4 regions of the Sphingobium sp. TB-6 genome follow, and region 1 is predicted to be linked to each of the others. Evidence: riboswitches for the same ligand, from Rfam matches in the RefSeq annotation. Region 1 holds a riboswitch; each other region holds the start of a gene.
What was found. A riboswitch is a leader RNA that binds a small molecule or an ion and turns the genes downstream of it on or off. The one in region 1 is predicted to bind cobalamin.

Region 1 (4,206 bases):
GCCAAAGGCCGACCGGCCATAGGTGCCATAGCCATAAGCCGTGGCGTATCCTTCATCGAACAGATTGTCGATGCGGCCATAGACTTCCAGATGCTCATTGATCGGGAAGGACGCGCGAACGCCAACCAGCGCAAAGCCGTCGAGCTGGACACGCTTATGCGTGCTGGAATCGATATCGACGCTGTCATCCACCATCGTGATCGTTGCGCCGGTCGACAGGCCGAAAGGCCAGACATAGTCCGCCGACACACTGGCCGCATTGGGCGCCCGGCGCAGCAGACGCAGGCCTTCGTCCGGGCTGCCCGGCGAGCGGTTGCGCGCATCGACATAGCTGTAGGATGCCGTGACGGTCAGCGCGTCGACCGGCTTCAGCGCGAAGGACGCTTCCACTCCCTTGGCGCGGGTGCGATCGAGATTGTTATAGCCGCCAAATGCTCCAAAGGCGCCGTCAAAGTCGATCTGGTCACGCGTATCGCGGCGGAAGGCGGTGACGGAGAAGATAGCACGATCCCCGGCCAGCTTCTGGTCGAAGCCGATATCATAGCTCTTGGACCGTTCCGGGCGCAGCCCGCTATTGCCGACAAAGGGATCGTAAAGCTGATAGAGCGAGGGCGCCTTGAAACCCTCGCCATAGCTGGCGCGGATGTTGGTGCGGCCGCCATTGGGCGTGTAGTTCGCGTTGGCGCCAAAGGTCGTCGCACCGCCGAACTGGCTATGGTCGTCGCGGCGCACGCCACCCGTCAGCGTCAGACCCTCCACCGGCTTCACAACGGCGACGGCATAGACGCTGTCGATGTCGATCTTCGCGCGGTCATGCGAACCGAAGCCGGCGAAATCATAGTCCGGCCGCTCATGCTCATAGCCGAACACCAGCGTCACCTGTTCGACCGGCTGATAAACGCCTTCATATTCGAAACGCAGATTCGTGCCCGAATAGCCATAAGGGCCGAAAATGGAGGTGTAGTCGCGATCGTTGCGGGACCATGTCACCGCCGCGCGATTGGTCAGCTTGCCATCGAACAGCCTGAGGTTCAGGCCAGCATAGCCGACATATTGATCAAGCGTGCTGGTGGCGGTCCGGTCTATCGGGGGGAAAGAAAAGAGATCCGTGTCGAGATCGGCATGGATATAATAGCCGCGCAGGTCGAGGCTCAAGGCATCGCTGAAGTCGAGCTTCAACTTGGCGTTGGCGGCGATATTCTCATAACCGTCCTTTTCCGCGTCGCCAGCCTCGGCGGAGATGCCGTCCGTGCGGAAATAGGCGACGCCAAGGCCGCCCGATGCGATGCCGCTGGTGCCCGAAACATCCGCCTTGGCATTCAGTGTATCGCTATAGCCATAATCGACCGACGCGTTGGCCGCGAATCCTTCGGCGGGCGTGCCGGTCATGATGTTGACGACGCCGCCGATCGCCTGGCTGCCATAGACCACCGAGTTGGAACCGCGCAGCACCTCGATCCGGCGGATGTTGCCGACCAGCAGATTGCCGAAATCATAGGCATCGCCAATGCTGCTGGGATCGTTGACCTTCACCCCGTCGATCAGCACCAGCGTCTGGGTCGTTTCCGCGCCGCGCAGCGAAATGCCGGTGACGCCGCCGACCGCATCGGCCCGGTTGAAGCGGACGCCGGGCGTGGTGGCGAGCAGGTCTGCGACGCTCACGCTCTGGCGCGTTTGGATGGTTTCGGCGTCGATGACGGTGACGGCCTGGCCGACTTCGTCGCGGGGCTGCTCGATGCCCAGCGCGGTGACGATGATCTCATCCTCCGCGAGCGCGGGCGTGGCGGCGAGCAGAGCCGCAAGAGAGATGGTGGCTTTCAACATTATATCTGTTTCCCTGAGCGCCGCTGCGACTTCATGGCTCAGGGCATCCGCTCGCGCGGTCGGAACTGGGGGAAGTCGACGCCAATGCCCTCCCCCCGCACCGATGCGGCCCTGCGCCGCTTCGTCGCTCAGACGGAAAACACCGTGCCATGGCCAACCCCTGGGCCAGGGCAAGAGCGACCATGCGCCGGCAGGTCTCCTGGCTCGCGGGTCAATGCAGCGATGCACGCCTTCCCGGACTTGTCGCCCAGTGGCCGGTCGTTCGACCGAAATGCATCGCGCTCACCGCTTACAGTTGCAGGGACAGCCGCGGAATAGGACGGTTTCCCGTCCGCACCACATTCCCGTTTTCAGCCCTTTCGGGCACCGGCGCGATCTTCTTTGCGTACGGGGTTTGCCCCGCCCGCGCCCCGCGCCATAAGGGAAAGCATTGGCCATGCCAAGAGGCGGCCACGGAGGGAGATTGCATGCCGTTCGCCATTAGCGCCGCCGATGTCGAGGACGCCGCGCGGATCATCGCGCCGGCGGCGATCCGCACGCCGCTGCTGGAGAATGCGGTGCTGAACGAGCGCTGCGGACGGCGGGTGCTGGTGAAGTTCGAGGGCGCGCAGCACAGCGGTTCGTTCAAATTCCGTGGCGCCTATAACCGGCTGGCGCGATTGAGCGCGGCGGAGCGCAAGGCGGGGGTCGTCGCCTGGTCGTCGGGCAATCATGCGCAGGGGGTGGCCTTTGCCGCGCGGCTGCTGGGGATCGCGGCGACGATCGTGATGCCAGCCGACGCGCCCGCCATCAAGACGGCCAATACGCGGGCGCTGGGCGCGGAAATCGTCGCCTATGACCGTTTCACCGAAAACCGGGAGGAGATCGCGACGACGCTGGCGACCGAGCGCGGCGCGGTGTTGGTGCCGTCCTTCGACGATCCCTTCATCATGGCGGGGCAAGGGACGATCGGGCTGGAGATAATGGAGCAGGCGGCCGAATGGGGCGCGAAGATCGGGCAGATCCTCGTCAATTGCGGCGGCGGCGGCATGGTGTCGGGGATCGCGACGGTGGTGAAAGCGCGGCAGCCCGGCGTGGCGATCTATGCGGTCGAGCCGGAAGGGTTCGACGATACGGCGCGGGCGCTCGCCAGCGGCGTGCGGGAAAGCGTCTCGCCCGATGCACGGTCGATCTGCGATGCCTTGCTGTCACCCACCCCGGGGGCTTTGACCTTTCCGATCAATCGGGCGTTGCTGTCCGGTGGCCTGGTGGTGAACGACGATCAGGTGCGGGAAGCGATGCGCTTGGCCTTTTCAGCATTGAAGCTGGTGGTCGAACCGGGCGGCGCGGTCGCTCTGGCGGCGATGCTGGCGGGGCTGGCTCCGGCGGCGGAGGACGCCAGCGTGGTGGTGATTTCGGGGAGCAATGTCGACCCGGACGCCTATGCCCGGATCATCTCGGGAGAGGCATGATGCGGTTGCTGGGAGCGGTTCTGGCCGGGGGGCGATCCAGCCGGTTCGGGAGCGACAAGGCGCTGGCGATGCTGGATGGGCGGACCCTGCTGGACCATGCGGCGGCGGCGCTAGGGCGCCATGTCGAGGCGGTCGTGATTTGCGGACGACAGGTGGACGGAATGACCGGGCTGCCGGATCGACCGGCGGCGGATATGGGGCCTTTGGGCGGACTGAATGCAGCGCTGCATCACGCGCTGGCGGAGGGCTATGACGCGGTGCTGACGACGGGGTGCGATGTTCCCGCCTATCCGGACGGGCTGGCGGAAGCGTTGATCGGGGAAGGTGCGGCGATCCTCAAAGGCCAGCAGTTGGCGGGGTTCTGGCCTGTTTCATTGGCGACCGAACTGGACACGCATCTGGCCGAGGACAACAACCGATCAATCTATGGCTGGCTGGAACGGATCGGCGCGCGGATCGTCGAGCGGCCGGAGTTTATATTGCCCAATATCAATCGGCCCGAAGATTTGGAGAAGTTGGAAAAGAGTAATCAATAGAATCGACAAAGCAGCGTGTTCCTGCGAAGGCAGGAACCCAGATCAGGCGTTCGAACTGGGCTCCTGCCTCCGCAGGAGCACATCGCTTCAGTTCAAACCGTCAGCGTAGCACTCACCGACATGTCCGCCGAAGAGTAAGTGCCCGCCACCGCCTCACCGATCATCAGCAAAGTCGGATCTTCATCGCTGATCGTCGCCACCAGGAAGGCCAGCGCCGACAGCTGGCCCCGGATCAGCCGTTCACTGGGCAGCGAGACGTTGACCGCCACCATCACCGGCGTTTCGGGATCACGCCCGGCGGCGATCAGCGAGCGGCTGATCTCGCCCGCAGCGGCGCGGCCCATATAGATGCCGAGCGTGCCGCCCGGCCGCGCCAGCATTTCCCAGTCCAGCTT
Region 2 (4,206 bases), on a different contig from region 1:
ACCGTCTGCACCTTGAGGGTGGTTTCGATGGCGGCGCAATCCAGGCCCGTCTGGCCGATCACGACAAGGCGGGAGGAGCGTTGCTCGCCTGGCTGCCATTGCCGGTCGTAATGATGCTGGATGCGTGGACCGACGGCCTGGACGACCAGGCGAGCGGGGCGGCCTGCGATGGCGAGGAAACCCTTCACCCGCAACAGGTCGTGGGTGGCGATGGCGTCCGCGAGCGCCGCCAGCAACGGTTCGGGCGTGCCCAGTTCGCCAAGATTGATGATGAAGCTCTCGAAATCATCATGATCATGCTCCTCCTCATTGTCGTGATGGGAGGGGCGGGCATCGATCTGATCTTCCACGCCTGAGTCCAGGCCGAGCAGGACAGCGGGATCGATTTCGCCCTCTGACGTGCGGATGATGCTGACGCCGGGACGGGTTTCCCGCGCCAAATCCCGTTCCAGACCCGCCAGTGTGGCGGCATCGACCAGATCGGTCTTGTTGAGCAGGACGAGGTCGGCGCAGGCAAGCTGATCTTCGAACAATTCCTCGATCGGGCTGTCATGATCAAGTGTCGGGTCTGCGGCGCGGGCGGCGGCAAGCGCGACCTCGTCATGGGCGAAGCGGCCTGCCGCCAGTGCATCGGCGTCGATCAGCGTGATCACCCCATCCACCGTGGCGCGGGTACGGATGTCGGGCCATTGGAAGGCCTTCACCAACGGCTTGGGCAAAGCGAGGCCGGAGGTTTCGATGATGATGTGATCGGGGGGCGTCGGGCGGTCGAGCAGCTTTTGCATGGTCGGCAGGAAATCGTCCGCGACAGTGCAACAGATGCAACCGTTCGCCAGTTCGATAATGTCCTCGTCCGGGCAGGCTTCGTCGCCGCAGCCCTGAACCAGCGCGCCGTCGACGCCGACATCTCCGAACTCGTTGATGATGAGGGCGAGGCGGCGGCCGCCTGCATTTTCGATCAAGTGACGGATCAGCGTCGTCTTGCCCGCGCCGAGGAAGCCGGTGATGACAGTGGCCGGAATTTTTGAGGCGGGAACCTTTTTCATGCGGGATTTCCTTGCGGTTCGAGAGTGACTTCGATCTCGTCGAAGCGTTTCCAGCGGTAGATGGCCCAGCTCGCCAGCCAGCAGGCAGCGAACAGGCCGATGATGAAGAAACCCAGGCTGTTGAAATGTTCGCCAAGGTCGGCGGCAAGTGTCCAGATGCCGCCGGTCAGGCCCAGCTTGTCGCCCAGCAGCGCCGCAGCCTCGATCCCGCCGATGAGCAGCGCGACCAAGGCGGACACCAGCGTGATGGTGATGTTGTAATAGAGCTTGCGGATCGGCTTCACGAAGGCCCATTGATAGGCGCCCATCATCAGCGCGCCGTCCGCCGTGTCGATCAGCGCCATGCCCACCGCGAAGAGCAGCGGGAAAATGAGGACGGTCGATATCGAAAGGCCGCTCGCCGCCTGGCCAGCCGACAGGCCGAGGATCGCGACTTCGGTGGCAGTGTCGAAGCCAAGCCCGAAGAGAAAGCCGAGCGGGGCCATATGCCAGCTCCGCGTTATCAGCCGGAAAAGCGGGCGGAAGATACGGGCCAGAAAACCACGTGAACCAAGCAGGATATCCATATCTTCATCGATATAGAGCCCACCGTTGCGAACATGATTGAAGGTCTTGAGAACCGATCTCAGGATGATCAGGTTCATCGCGGCGATGGTGAAAAGGAAGGTCGCGGAGGCGATTGTTGCAATGGTGCCGCCGATCGCGCCCGCCGCTTCGACACGGCTCAGAGCATTGGCGGCAATGGCGATGGTGACGGCGGCGATCAGAACGATGCCGCTATGACCGATGGCGAACCAGAAGCCGACGGTCAGTGGGCGCTGGCCGTCCTGCATCAATTTACGGGTCACATTGTCGATGGCGGCGATATGGTCGGCATCAACCGCATGGCGCAGGCCCAGGCTCCAGGCCAGCAGCGCTGTGCCCAGCATGACCGTATCGCCCGCGAAGATCGTGAAGGCCCATGCCCATGCGGCCAGATTGGCGGCGATCAGCGCGGCGAACATGGCCGTGGCACGGCGGCGCAGCAGGCCGGCCGATTCCATCGGGCTGGAACGGGCCAGTGCATTCAAAACAGGTCTCATCAGGGCGATCCCCCGTCGGCGTCAGCGAAACCGGACGGGATCTGCCTTCATGCCGGACGGACGCGCTTGCGCCCGGCATGCGGACAGCAGCTCCCGCTGCGTAAAGCGTCGCTCAGACGGAGTACCGTGCCGCGGCCATCCCCTGGACCAAGGCAAGAGCGACCAGACGCAGGCAGGTTTCCTGGCTCACGGGTCTTGGCTCGACGCATGGCCTTCCCAAGCCTCGCAGGATTTAGCGTCCGGCCCAGTGGCTGATTCTCCGGCGGTCCGAAGAATCGATATGCGTCTCGCTCACCGCTTACAGTTGCAGGGACAGCCGCGGATTCATCACCGCATTCCCTATTAAGCCCCTTGGGAGGGCACCGGCGCGATCAGTGAAAGCTGGCCGAGGCTGGCTTTCGCCGGACTGCATAGAGGCTGGCGTGGAGAATTGGAAGGGGGCGACGCGCTATGCCGGCTCAGGCGCCGTTCCGGTCTCCGCCGCCATGCGTTCTTCGAGCAGGGTCTTGAGGAAGGCCTGGCCGGTCGGCGACAAATCCTCATTGTGGATCAGCCAGAGCGAACTCATGACCGGCACGTCGAAAGCACGGTGGATCACATTGTCGACGTGCAGCCGCGCCATGGACTGAGCGATCACAGTGGGGCCGAAGCCCGCCGCGACCAGTCCAAAAAGGGTCGCGAGGCTGCGGGCCTCATGGGAGATTTTGGGTGCGAAGCCCGCCTTCTCGCACAGGGCGAAGAAATGCTCGGTAAAGCCCGCGCCATTGGGCGCGCCGTACAGCACCAGCGGTTCGTCGGCCAGGTCCGCGATGCTGGGCGGGGCCGACCGCAGCGCCAGCGGATGATCGGTGCGCAGGGCCAGCACCATCTCTTCCGTGAGCAGGCATCGCGACACCATGCCTTCGGGCAGGACCGGCGGCTCGTAGTTGCGCACGATGCCGAGATCGAGCTGTCGACTACCGACGCTTTCGACCTGCTCGTCACGGCCCTGTTCGCGCAGGATCAGCTCGACATTGGGATAGGTTTGGCGGAAGCGGTAGAGCGCGCGCGCCACAGGGGGCACGAAGGGGCCGGACGTGGTGAAGGCAAGGCCAAGATGACCGATCTCGGCCCGCTGCGCCATGCGGGCGATCTGGGCGGCGCGTTCGGCCTGGGCGAGGGTCTGGCGGGCCTCCGGCTCGAACAGCCGGCCCGCTTCGGTCAGGCGTACACGGCGGCTGGTGCGGTCGAACAGGCGGACGCCAAGCTCATCTTCCAGAGCGCGGATCTGCTGGCTGAGCGGCGGCTGTGATATGCCAAGGCGCAGCGCGGCGCGGCCGAAATGCATCTCTTCAGCGACGCAGAGAAAATAACGCAGATGGCGCAGGTCCATAAGATCATGTCGTTCAAGCTATCGATCATGCCATATTATATATTAGACGCAGAATGTCCAAGGGCGCATGGGCAAGTTCGAATGTGGCGGTGTCTCCATAGTCCTTCGGTGGATGTGCGCGGGTTATGCCCCCTCATTGCCGCAGCACTCTGCTCAAGGCCGGAGACGCCGTCGCATTCTAGAGTATTTTCAAGTTGACCTTTAATGGTCAACGGCTCCGAAAATGCTGCAACCAAAAGGAGCGCATTTCCTGGCGCGCTTCGTCTCTAGTCCCAGGCGGCGAAAGAGGCGGCCTGGAGGGTCTGAAGCGGTCCCTGTTGCTGCGAAGGCGGGAACTGAGTTCACACATGAGAACTGGGCTCCTGCCTTTCGCAGGAGCACGCTACTTTTCAGTTTCGGCGGATGATCAATGCACCTCCGCCTTCATCCGTTCGACCAGCTTTTCGATCTCCCAGGGTTCCAGCACCCAGGTTCGCGTCTTGCGGCCTTCGCGGTGGACGGGCTGGGTGAGGAGGATGCGCGCCTGTTCCTTCGCATGGGGCTTGAAGATCGCGAAATGCTGGGCGCAATCGCGGATCGTGCCGATGAGCGGCGCCTTGCCGTCAAGGTCGATCATGGTGGCGGGCTGGTCCCAGGGGATATTGAGCATGACGTCTTCCCGTTATTGAAATTCAACGGCCCGGTTCGCGGATGATGCAGCGGAAGC
Region 3 (4,206 bases), on a different contig from region 1:
CGATAGCTCGGCATCCGCCAACGGCCGGGCATGTCCAGCATCCGGCCCACCAGCCGCAAACCCGCTTCGCTGCCCGGCACAGTGCAGAGATGATCGGGATCGACGCCGAAATGCGCCGCCGCCGCCGCTTCCAGCACCGTCAGATCATGCGGGTCGGGCAAGCATCGCCAATCCACGGAGATGCGATCGGCCCCCGGCCATGTCAGAGGGCTGATCCCCGTCGACAGGTCGATCCAGTCCGCACCGCCATAGACCGCCCGCGCCTCGGCCAGTCGTCCGCCATGCCAGGTGAAGCCGCTCATCGCGCCAGCACCATAACGGCCAGCATGCCGCTTTCCAGCAGTTCGATGCCAGCGCCATGTCCGTCCCCGGAAATGCCGCCGATCCGCGACCGCAGCCACAGCCCCCAGAGCGGAATCAATATGACTGCCGCCCATAAGGCAGGCACCCAGAAACCCAGCAGCAGCCCCAGCGCCATCCAGAGGATAAGGGGTGCCGCCCGCCAGCCTGCTCGAAATCGGCTCGCCAGCCCTTCGTGCAGTGGCGGCAGCCATCGCGTCCAGACCAGCGGGCCGATTCTCGCCGCCATCGCCACGGGAACCAGCATCCACAGCGGGAAAATTTCCATCCACAGCCGCAGCAGCACCAGCTTGGCCAGCAATTGCAGGCCGATGGCGACCACGCCGAAACTGCCGATATGCGGATCGGCCAGAACGGCGGACAGGCGCGACCGGTCGCCATGCGCGGCGCCCGCCGCATCCGCGATATCGCCCAATCCGTCGAGATGCAGCGCGCCAGTAACAGTGACCCAGGCCAGCAGGCCGCACAAGGCGCCCGCCCATGGATCGATCCGGAGGCCAAGACCGGTGGCACCCGCGACGATCAGGCCCACGGCGATCCCCGTGGCGGGAAACCAACGGATCGCGGCAGCGAAATCCGCTTCATCGACGTCCAGCGCGGGCAAGGGCAAGCGCGTCATCAATTGCAGGGCCAGCACCAGCCGCTTCATGGCATCAGCCCTGTAATCTGCGCCGACGGCTGCTCGCCGGGCCAGACCTGCAGACTCAGCACCGCGCCATAGGGCAGGTCGACCGCCCAACCCTGCCGCACGTCGAAGCCGCACAGGACAGCCAGCGCCGCCCGCATCGCTCCGGCATGACAAATCACCAGCACCGGCTCGCCAAGGTCGCCCAGCCCGTCCCGTATCCGGCCGCAAAGATCGGTCCAGCTTTCGCCCTCCGGCGGTGGAAAGCCGTCCGGATCGTCCCAGAAGCGGGCCAGATCGGCAGAAGGAAGAGTCGCCGGGTCGGCCCCCTCCCAACGTCCGAAATGCAGTTCCCGCCAACGGCTGTCGACGCCATGGCCGACGCCCCGCTCCGCCGCTATGATCGCGCCCGGCGCCCGCGCCCGGGCAAGGTCGGACGTCACCACCCGCGCAAAGTCCAATCCTCGCGCGCGCTCGACGCAAAGCGCGATGCCCTCCGCTTCCGGCGGCGCGTCCAGATGCCCCAGCAACCGCCCGGCGAGCTGCGGCGCGCCATGGCGCATCAGGTGGAGCGGAAAAGCACTCATAGCGCGCCGGCCACTGCCGCTTCCGCAAAGGTCGCCATGCCGGCATGGGCAGCCAGAGCCGACCGCACGATCTGCGTCGCCACCGCAGCGCCGCTGCCCTCGCCCAGCCGCATGTCCAGCCGCAGCAGCGGTTCCAGCGTCAGCGCAGCCAGCAGGCGCTCATGCCCCGCCTCGGCCGACATATGCGCTGCCAGGCAATGGCCGACGATTGCCGGATTGTCCTTCGCCAACGGAGCGACCGCCGCGCAGCCGATGAAGCCATCCAGCATCACCGGCACGCGCAGCATCCGCGCCGCCAGCACCGCACCCGCCAGCGCCGCGATCTCGCGCCCGCCCAGCCGCCGCAGCGTTTCGAAGGCGTCGGCACAATGCATCCCGTGCAAGGCGAGCGCCTGCGCCACCGCTTCGGCCTTGCGCGCCAGTCCATCGCCGTCCACGCCCGTGCCGCGCCCGACCCAATGCGTCGCCACGCCGCCAAAGGCCTGCGCGCAAAGCGCCGCCGCTGGCGTGCTGTTGGCAATGCCCATCTCGCCCAGCAGCAGCAGGTCGAGGCCCGGTTCGACCGCCGCCGCCCCGGCATTGATCGCGGCAAGGCAGTCCGCCTCGTTCATCGCCGCTTCGACGCAAATGTCTCCTGTCGGCCGTTCCAGATCGAGCGCCACCACGGTCAGCTCCGCGCCGCAGGCTTGCGCCAAAGCATTGATCGCCGCGCCGCCATGGCGGAAATTCGCGACCATCTGGGCCGTGACCTCTGCCGGGAAGGCGCTGACCCCCCGCGCCGCCACGCCATGATTGCCCGCGAAGATCGCGGCGCGGATGCGCTCGGCCCGGGGCCGCTCCCGGCCCTGCCAGCCCGCCATGAACAGGGCGATCTCTTCCAGCCGCCCCAGCGATCCGGCGGGCTTCGTCAGCACCGCCTGCCGCGCCGCCGCCGCTGCGACGGCGCTTTCGTCCCGCACGGGCAAATCCGCCAGCGCGGCGGCAAAGGCCGCACGATTATCGAACCGGATCATGAGCAGACGAAGCCTTCGGGCGGCGTACGGACGATGAAATGCCCCTTCACCCCCTGCGGCCAGTCGGCATAGCGCACCACGCCCTCCTCGCTTGCGGCATGGCGCACCGCATAATCCAATATGGCGCGGGCGGCCTCCTCGTCCGGCGTGAAGTCGCCCAGCACATAGCCGATCTTGCCGGTTCCCCGGATATGCACCGTGCAATGGCGCTGGCAGGCGAAGAGGCAGGGCATGTCCTGCACCGCGACCGCCGCATAGGCGGGGTCGCTCTCCTGCATTTTTTGGAGCGCCTCGGTCAGCAATGCGCCGCCACGCCGACCATACTCATCCTCCCTGCTCTCCGCCGACAGACGGCAGGTCGAACAGACCACCACCGACGCCCCGCGCCCGACGGCCCGCAACATCAGCGACAGCTCCACATATCAGTCATTCCGCTTCCTCCAGCCCGACGGCAAATGCCCGGCCAGGAAACCAGGCAGAGGAGGACAGGCCGACACCGGACGGGCGACAGAACTCCCCCTGCACGGTCACGCCGGCAAGGCGATGGCTGTCGCTTCGCGAGGGAAAACCCCGTTCGGCCGGCGCACCCTGTCCGGTCGAAGAACGACTGCGTCAGGCAGGTCTCCTGGCTCACGGGTCGATGCTTCCCGGCCGCCTTCTCGGAACCTTGTCCCAATGGCGTGATGGCCGGATCGCTCGCCGCTTACAGTTGCAGGGGCAGCGCGGGCCTTCCACCCGACTTCCCTTTTCATCCCCTTTCGGGGAACCTGTCGCGCCGATGCTGATAAAGACCCCGTCGTTCCATCGCAAGGGGGGTAGAAAAGCATGGTCTTTCCTGACGCCCCAGCACGGAAATATGCGGCGGCGCTACCATGGTTAGACTTCTCTTCACCTCCCCAAACTGCTATCATCCGACAAAATAAGGGAGAGGGTCATGGCTATTCTGACGCGCTGGATGGACTGGATCTGTCGACTGTTCGCCTGCACGGCGGAAAACGATATGCGGGTCAACAGGTTGATCGCACACATCCCTTCCGACACCAACGACCGCTGAGCCGTCCGCGCTGGGTGTCTCTCGCGCCGCTTGGCGCTCCCGATGGAACGGCGGCGCCTCTGGCGGATATTATGGCCATGTTGGCCAACGTCCTATGTCACCACTCTCATCCGCCTCTGTCTCGCCATGCCCAACCGCCGCGGTTCCGCTGCCCGGGATCAAGAGCGCTGACCGTTGCACGTGCCTCCGCGATAGGGGAAGAGGCTGCACGATGCCGACGGAAATCCAGATTGCGATTCGGGGCATGGCCGGACTCGGCCTCATGGGCATGACCCCGCCCAAGGCGGTCGGTGGCCCGGGCACCCGTTGAGGAGAAAGATATGACCGATATACACGACCGGGACATCATCATCGCGGGCTATGCCCGAACCCCGATGGGCGGTTTTCAGGGCGCGCTCTCCGGCGTGTCCGCTACCGAACTGGGCGCCGTCGCGGTGAAGGCGGCCGTCGAACGCTCCGGGGTCGCGCCCGAAGCCATCGACCGCATCTATATGGGTTGCGTCCTCCCCGCCGCTCTGGGCCAGGCTCCTGCACGCCAGGCGGCATTGGGCGCGGGCCTTCCGCAAT
Region 4 (4,206 bases), on a different contig from region 1:
GCCGCCGTCGAACATCTCTCCGGCAAGAAGCCGCTCAGCTATCATAACGACCACAGCCGCCCGGAACGGCCGGTCATCCGCACGCTGGAGGATGAGATCGGCCGCATCGTGAGAGCGCGGGTCACCAACCCCAAATGGATCGCGGGCATAATGCGCCACGGCTACAAGGGCGCGTTCGAGATCGCCGCCTCGGTCGATTATCTCTTCGCCTTCGCCGCCACCACCCATGCGGTGAAGGATCATCATTTCGACGCCGTCCACGCCGCCTTCATTGAGGACGAGACGGTTCGCGCCTTCATGGCGGAGGCCAATCCGGCAGCCCTGCGCGAAACCGCCGCCCGCCTCCACGAAGCGCTCGACCGCGCGCTTTGGAAACCCAGGTCGAACAGCGCCGCCATGCTCCTAACCCAACTCAAGGACGCCTAGAAATGATCGAACGCACTCCCGAACAACATGCCGAAAAGATGAAGAAGAAACAGGCCGCCCATGACAAGATCATGGCGACCAAGACCCAGGAAAAGGGCCTTCTCATCGTCCACACCGGCAAGGGCAAGGGCAAGACGACGGCAGCTCTGGGCATGGTCGTCCGCGCCATCGGCCATGGCAGGAAAGTGGGCGTCGTCCAATTCGTGAAGGGCGCCATGACCACCGGAGAAAAAACGGTGTTCGATGCGTTTCCCGACCATGTCGAGTTCAAGTCCATGGGTGAAGGCTTTACCTGGAACACGCAGGACCGTACGCGGGACATTGCCCTTGCCCGTGAAGCATGGGATGAAGTCAGACGCATGATTGCCGACCCGGCCTATGATATGGTCCTTGCCGATGAGCTCAATATCGTCCTGCGCTACGACTATCTGCCGGTCGAAGAGGTGCTGGAAGCCGTGACCGCCAGAAGCGAAATGAAACACGTCCTCATCACCGGCCGCAACGCGCCCGAAGCGCTGATCGAGGCGGCCGATCTCGTCACCGAAATGACCCTTGTCAAACATCCCTTCCGCAGCGGCGTGAAGGCTCAGCCAGGAATCGAATTCTGACACACACTGCCTTCGACATCGCCGCTTTCGAGGAATTGGTGCACCTGCGTCGCGACGTGCGCCATTTTCTGACCGATCCGCTGGATGAACATGAGGTCGAACGACTCCTCGCCCTCGCGCACAGCGCTCCCTCGGTGGGGCTGTCGCAACCCTGGCGCTTCGTCCGGATCGCCACGCCCGCCTTGCGCGAAGATCTCGCCGTCCATGTCGACGCCCAGATCATCAAGGCGGGCAAGATTTATGAAGGCGATGAAGACAGGCTCTACCGCAGCCTGAAACTGCACGGTCTGCGCGAGGCGCCGGTGCTGTTCGCCGTCTATTGCGACGAAGGCACCGAAACCGGCCATAAGCTGGGCGCTATCACCATGCCGGAGGCACGCCGCTATAGCTGCGTGATGGCGATTCACACGGTCTGGCTGGCCGCCCGCACGCGTGGCATCGGCATGGGATGGGTGTCGATCCTGGATCGTCCCACAGTCGATGCGATGCTGGAGATTCCGGAAAATTGGCGCTGCCTCGGCCTGCTGTGCCTCGGCTATCCGGTGAGCGAGGAAGCGACGCCGGAACTGGAACGGCGCGGCTGGGAGCATCGCACCGATTGGCATTCCGCGATCGTGACTCGCTGACCATTCCCCTCCCGCCCGCGTAAGGGAGCAAATTCTCCCCACTTCCCTTTCCCCCACTCTGCGCGTATGAACCGCATCCGGAGCGGGCATATGTTCGCTCCATCGATCGCGTCGGTGCCCCGCAAGGGGCTTAAATGGGAACGCGGTGCGGGATGAAACTCCCTAATCCGTGGCTGTCCCTGCAACTGTGAGCGGCGAGCAAGGCAAGGACCGGCCAACCCCCATCAACCCGGGACGGCCAGCCACTGGAGCAATCCGGGAAGGCCCCCTGCCAAGGCTATGACCCGCAAGCCAGGAGACCTGCCGAACGCAAAGGTCGCTCTAGCCATGACCCAGGGGATGGTCGCGGCTCGGTTTTCCGCACGAGCGACGGATAAGCGGCTGGGGAAGCATCCTCCAGTCGTCGTTGCGACGTGGGAGGTGAAGTCCGGTGCCAGACGCGCAGAGCGCATCATCCGCCGCCATTCGCGGCTGGTGTCCGACGGCATGGCGTCCGATGATGGCGGGCGACGGCCTGCTGGTGCGCGTGCGCGCTCCGCTCGGCCGCCTGACCGTCGCCCAGGCTATCGGCCTCAGCGATGCCGCCCGCCGCCACGGTAACGGCCAGATCGACCTCACCAACCGCGCCGCGCTTCAGGTCCGGGGCGTGACGGAGCAAAGCCACCCAGCGCTGCTTGGGCAGCTTGTCGCACTCGGCCTCACCGATCCTGATCCGGCCCGCGAGGCGCGCCGCAATTTCCTGCTCGCTCCCGACTGGTCCGCCGGAGACGACACGGAAAACATCGCCCAAAGCCTGCTCGCCCGCCTCGACGACCTGCCCGACCTTCCTCCCAAGATCGGCATTGCCATCGACACCGGCCCTGCTCCCTGCCTGACCCTCGTCCCCGCCGATTTCCGCTTCGAACGCAGCTCAGCCGGCACCCTGCTGCTCCGCGCCGAAGGGCATGCCTTAGGCACGCCCACCACCGCGGAAACCGCCGTCCAGGATCTGATCGCGCTCACCCGCTGGTTCCTGGCAACGGACGGAGCCACCTCCGGCCGCATGACGCGGCACAAAGCTCCGCTGCCAGCACATCCCAAGGTCGCTCCCGCTGCGGCACGCCCGATTCCGCAGCTTCTCACCCAGGCTCCCGGTCCCTTTCACGGCATCCCCTTCGGGCGGCTCGACGCCGACGGCCTCACCGCTCTGGCCGGACAGCAAGGCGTTGTCGCGCTGCGCCTGACCCCATGGCGCGGCCTGATTCTCGAAGGCGGTACAGCCAGCCCCGATCACGCCTTCACCGATCCGCTGCTCCGCATCGACGCATGCCCCGGCGCACCAGCCTGCCCGCAGGCCAGCGTCGCGACCCGCGGCCTCGCCACCCGGCTTGCACCCCTTGTCGACGGCTCGCTGCATGTTTCCGGCTGCGCCAAGGGCTGCGCGCGTCCAAGGCCCGCCGACATCGTCCTCACCGGCAATCGGGGCCGCTTCGACCTTTCCCGCAAGGCCCGCGCCGGATCGCCGCCCGACCAGGCCAGTCTTGCCCCCGACCAGATTCTCGCCCTCTTCGGAAGCCACTAATGCCCCATATCTACGAAACCGATGGCGCCGCCATCTACCGGCAATCCTTCCGCACCATCCGTGCCGAGGCCGATCTCGCTCGCTTCTCGACGGAGGAGGAACGCATCGCGGTCCGCATGATCCACGCGGCGGGGCTGGTCGGCCTGGCTTCCCACATCCGCTTTTCCTCCACCTTCGCCCGGACCGCCATCGCTGCGCTGGAGGCAGGGGCCCCGATCCTTTGCGATGCGCGCATGGTGTCCGAAGGCGTCACCACAAGGCGTCTGCCTGCCCAAAACCCAATCCTTTGCACGCTGAACGATCCGCAGGTTCCAACGCTGGCGGCGCAAATGTCGAACACCCGTTCGGCGGCTGCGCTCGAACTCTGGCGTCCACATCTGGGGGGAGCGCTGGTCGCCATCGGCAATGCGCCCACGGCACTTTTCCATCTGCTCAATATGCTGGAAGATCCCGCCTGTCCCCGCCCCGCCGCGATCATCGGTTGCCCGGTCGGCTTCGTCGGCGCGGCGGAGTCCAAGGAAGCGCTCTGGCAGAGCCAGCCCGTCCCCTGCTGCATCGTGGAGGGCCGTCTGGGCGGCAGCGCCATCACAGTCGCGGCGATCAATGCGATAGCGAGCCCGGCAGAATGACCAACGGCATCATCCATGGCGTAGGCCTGGGCCCCGGCGCGCAGGACCTGATGAGCGTCCGCGCCGACCGCCTGATCCGCGAAGCCAGCCACGTCGCCTATTTCCGCAAAAGGGGAAAATCCGGCCATGCCCGCCGGATCGTGGAGGGCATGTTGCGTCCTGACGCCATCGAATATCCGATGGAATATCCGGTGACGACGGAAATCCCGCTGTCCGACCCGCGATATAATGAAGTCCTGTCCGGCTTCTATGCCGATTGCACCGCCCATCTGGACGGGCTTTCCGCCACTGGCGAGGATGTGGTGGTCCTCTGCGAAGGCGATCCCTTTTTCTACGGCAGCTTCATGCACCTGCAC

Region 2: another riboswitch for cobalamin. It lies ahead of HHL26_RS18055 (HoxN/HupN/NixA family nickel/cobalt transporter); the one in region 1 lies ahead of HHL26_RS04245 (TonB-dependent receptor).
Region 3: another riboswitch for cobalamin. It lies ahead of HHL26_RS17895 (DUF1636 domain-containing protein); the one in region 1 lies ahead of HHL26_RS04245 (TonB-dependent receptor).
Region 4: another riboswitch for cobalamin. It lies ahead of HHL26_RS18030 (cobalamin biosynthesis protein CobG); the one in region 1 lies ahead of HHL26_RS04245 (TonB-dependent receptor).

The regions. Positions count from the first base shown of each region.
Region 1 covers NZ_JABBGL010000002.1:244,880-249,085, reverse strand. The annotation lists gene HHL26_RS04245 (TonB-dependent receptor) at 1-1,824, opposite strand, end outside; cobalamin riboswitch at 1,996-2,210, opposite strand; gene HHL26_RS04240 (threonine/serine dehydratase) at 2,292-3,275, shown strand; gene HHL26_RS04235 (molybdenum cofactor guanylyltransferase) at 3,275-3,811, shown strand; gene cobA (uroporphyrinogen-III C-methyltransferase) at 3,904-4,206, opposite strand, start outside.
Region 2 covers NZ_JABBGL010000015.1:59,488-63,693, forward strand. The annotation lists gene cobW (cobalamin biosynthesis protein CobW) at 1-1,046, opposite strand, end outside; gene HHL26_RS18055 (HoxN/HupN/NixA family nickel/cobalt transporter) at 1,043-2,089, opposite strand; cobalamin riboswitch at 2,282-2,510, opposite strand; gene HHL26_RS18060 (LysR substrate-binding domain-containing protein) at 2,577-3,500, opposite strand; gene HHL26_RS18065 (hypothetical protein) at 3,907-4,149, opposite strand; gene HHL26_RS18070 (formylglycine-generating enzyme family protein) at 4,172-4,206, opposite strand, start outside.
Region 3 covers NZ_JABBGL010000015.1:23,652-27,857, reverse strand. The annotation lists gene HHL26_RS17915 (aminotransferase class I/II-fold pyridoxal phosphate-dependent enzyme) at 1-302, opposite strand, end outside; gene HHL26_RS17910 (adenosylcobinamide-GDP ribazoletransferase) at 299-1,009, opposite strand; gene HHL26_RS17905 (histidine phosphatase family protein) at 1,006-1,572, opposite strand; gene cobT (nicotinate-nucleotide--dimethylbenzimidazole phosphoribosyltransferase) at 1,569-2,585, opposite strand; gene HHL26_RS17895 (DUF1636 domain-containing protein) at 2,582-2,989, opposite strand; cobalamin riboswitch at 3,183-3,371, opposite strand; gene HHL26_RS17890 (acetyl-CoA C-acyltransferase) at 3,960-4,206, shown strand, end outside.
Region 4 covers NZ_JABBGL010000015.1:51,982-56,187, reverse strand. The annotation lists gene cobN (cobaltochelatase subunit CobN) at 1-426, shown strand, start outside; gene cobO (cob(I)yrinic acid a,c-diamide adenosyltransferase) at 429-1,034, shown strand; gene bluB (5,6-dimethylbenzimidazole synthase) at 1,052-1,660, shown strand; cobalamin riboswitch at 1,756-1,983, shown strand; gene HHL26_RS18030 (cobalamin biosynthesis protein CobG) at 2,157-3,221, shown strand; gene HHL26_RS18025 (precorrin-8X methylmutase) at 3,221-3,850, shown strand; gene cobI (precorrin-2 C(20)-methyltransferase) at 3,847-4,206, shown strand, end outside.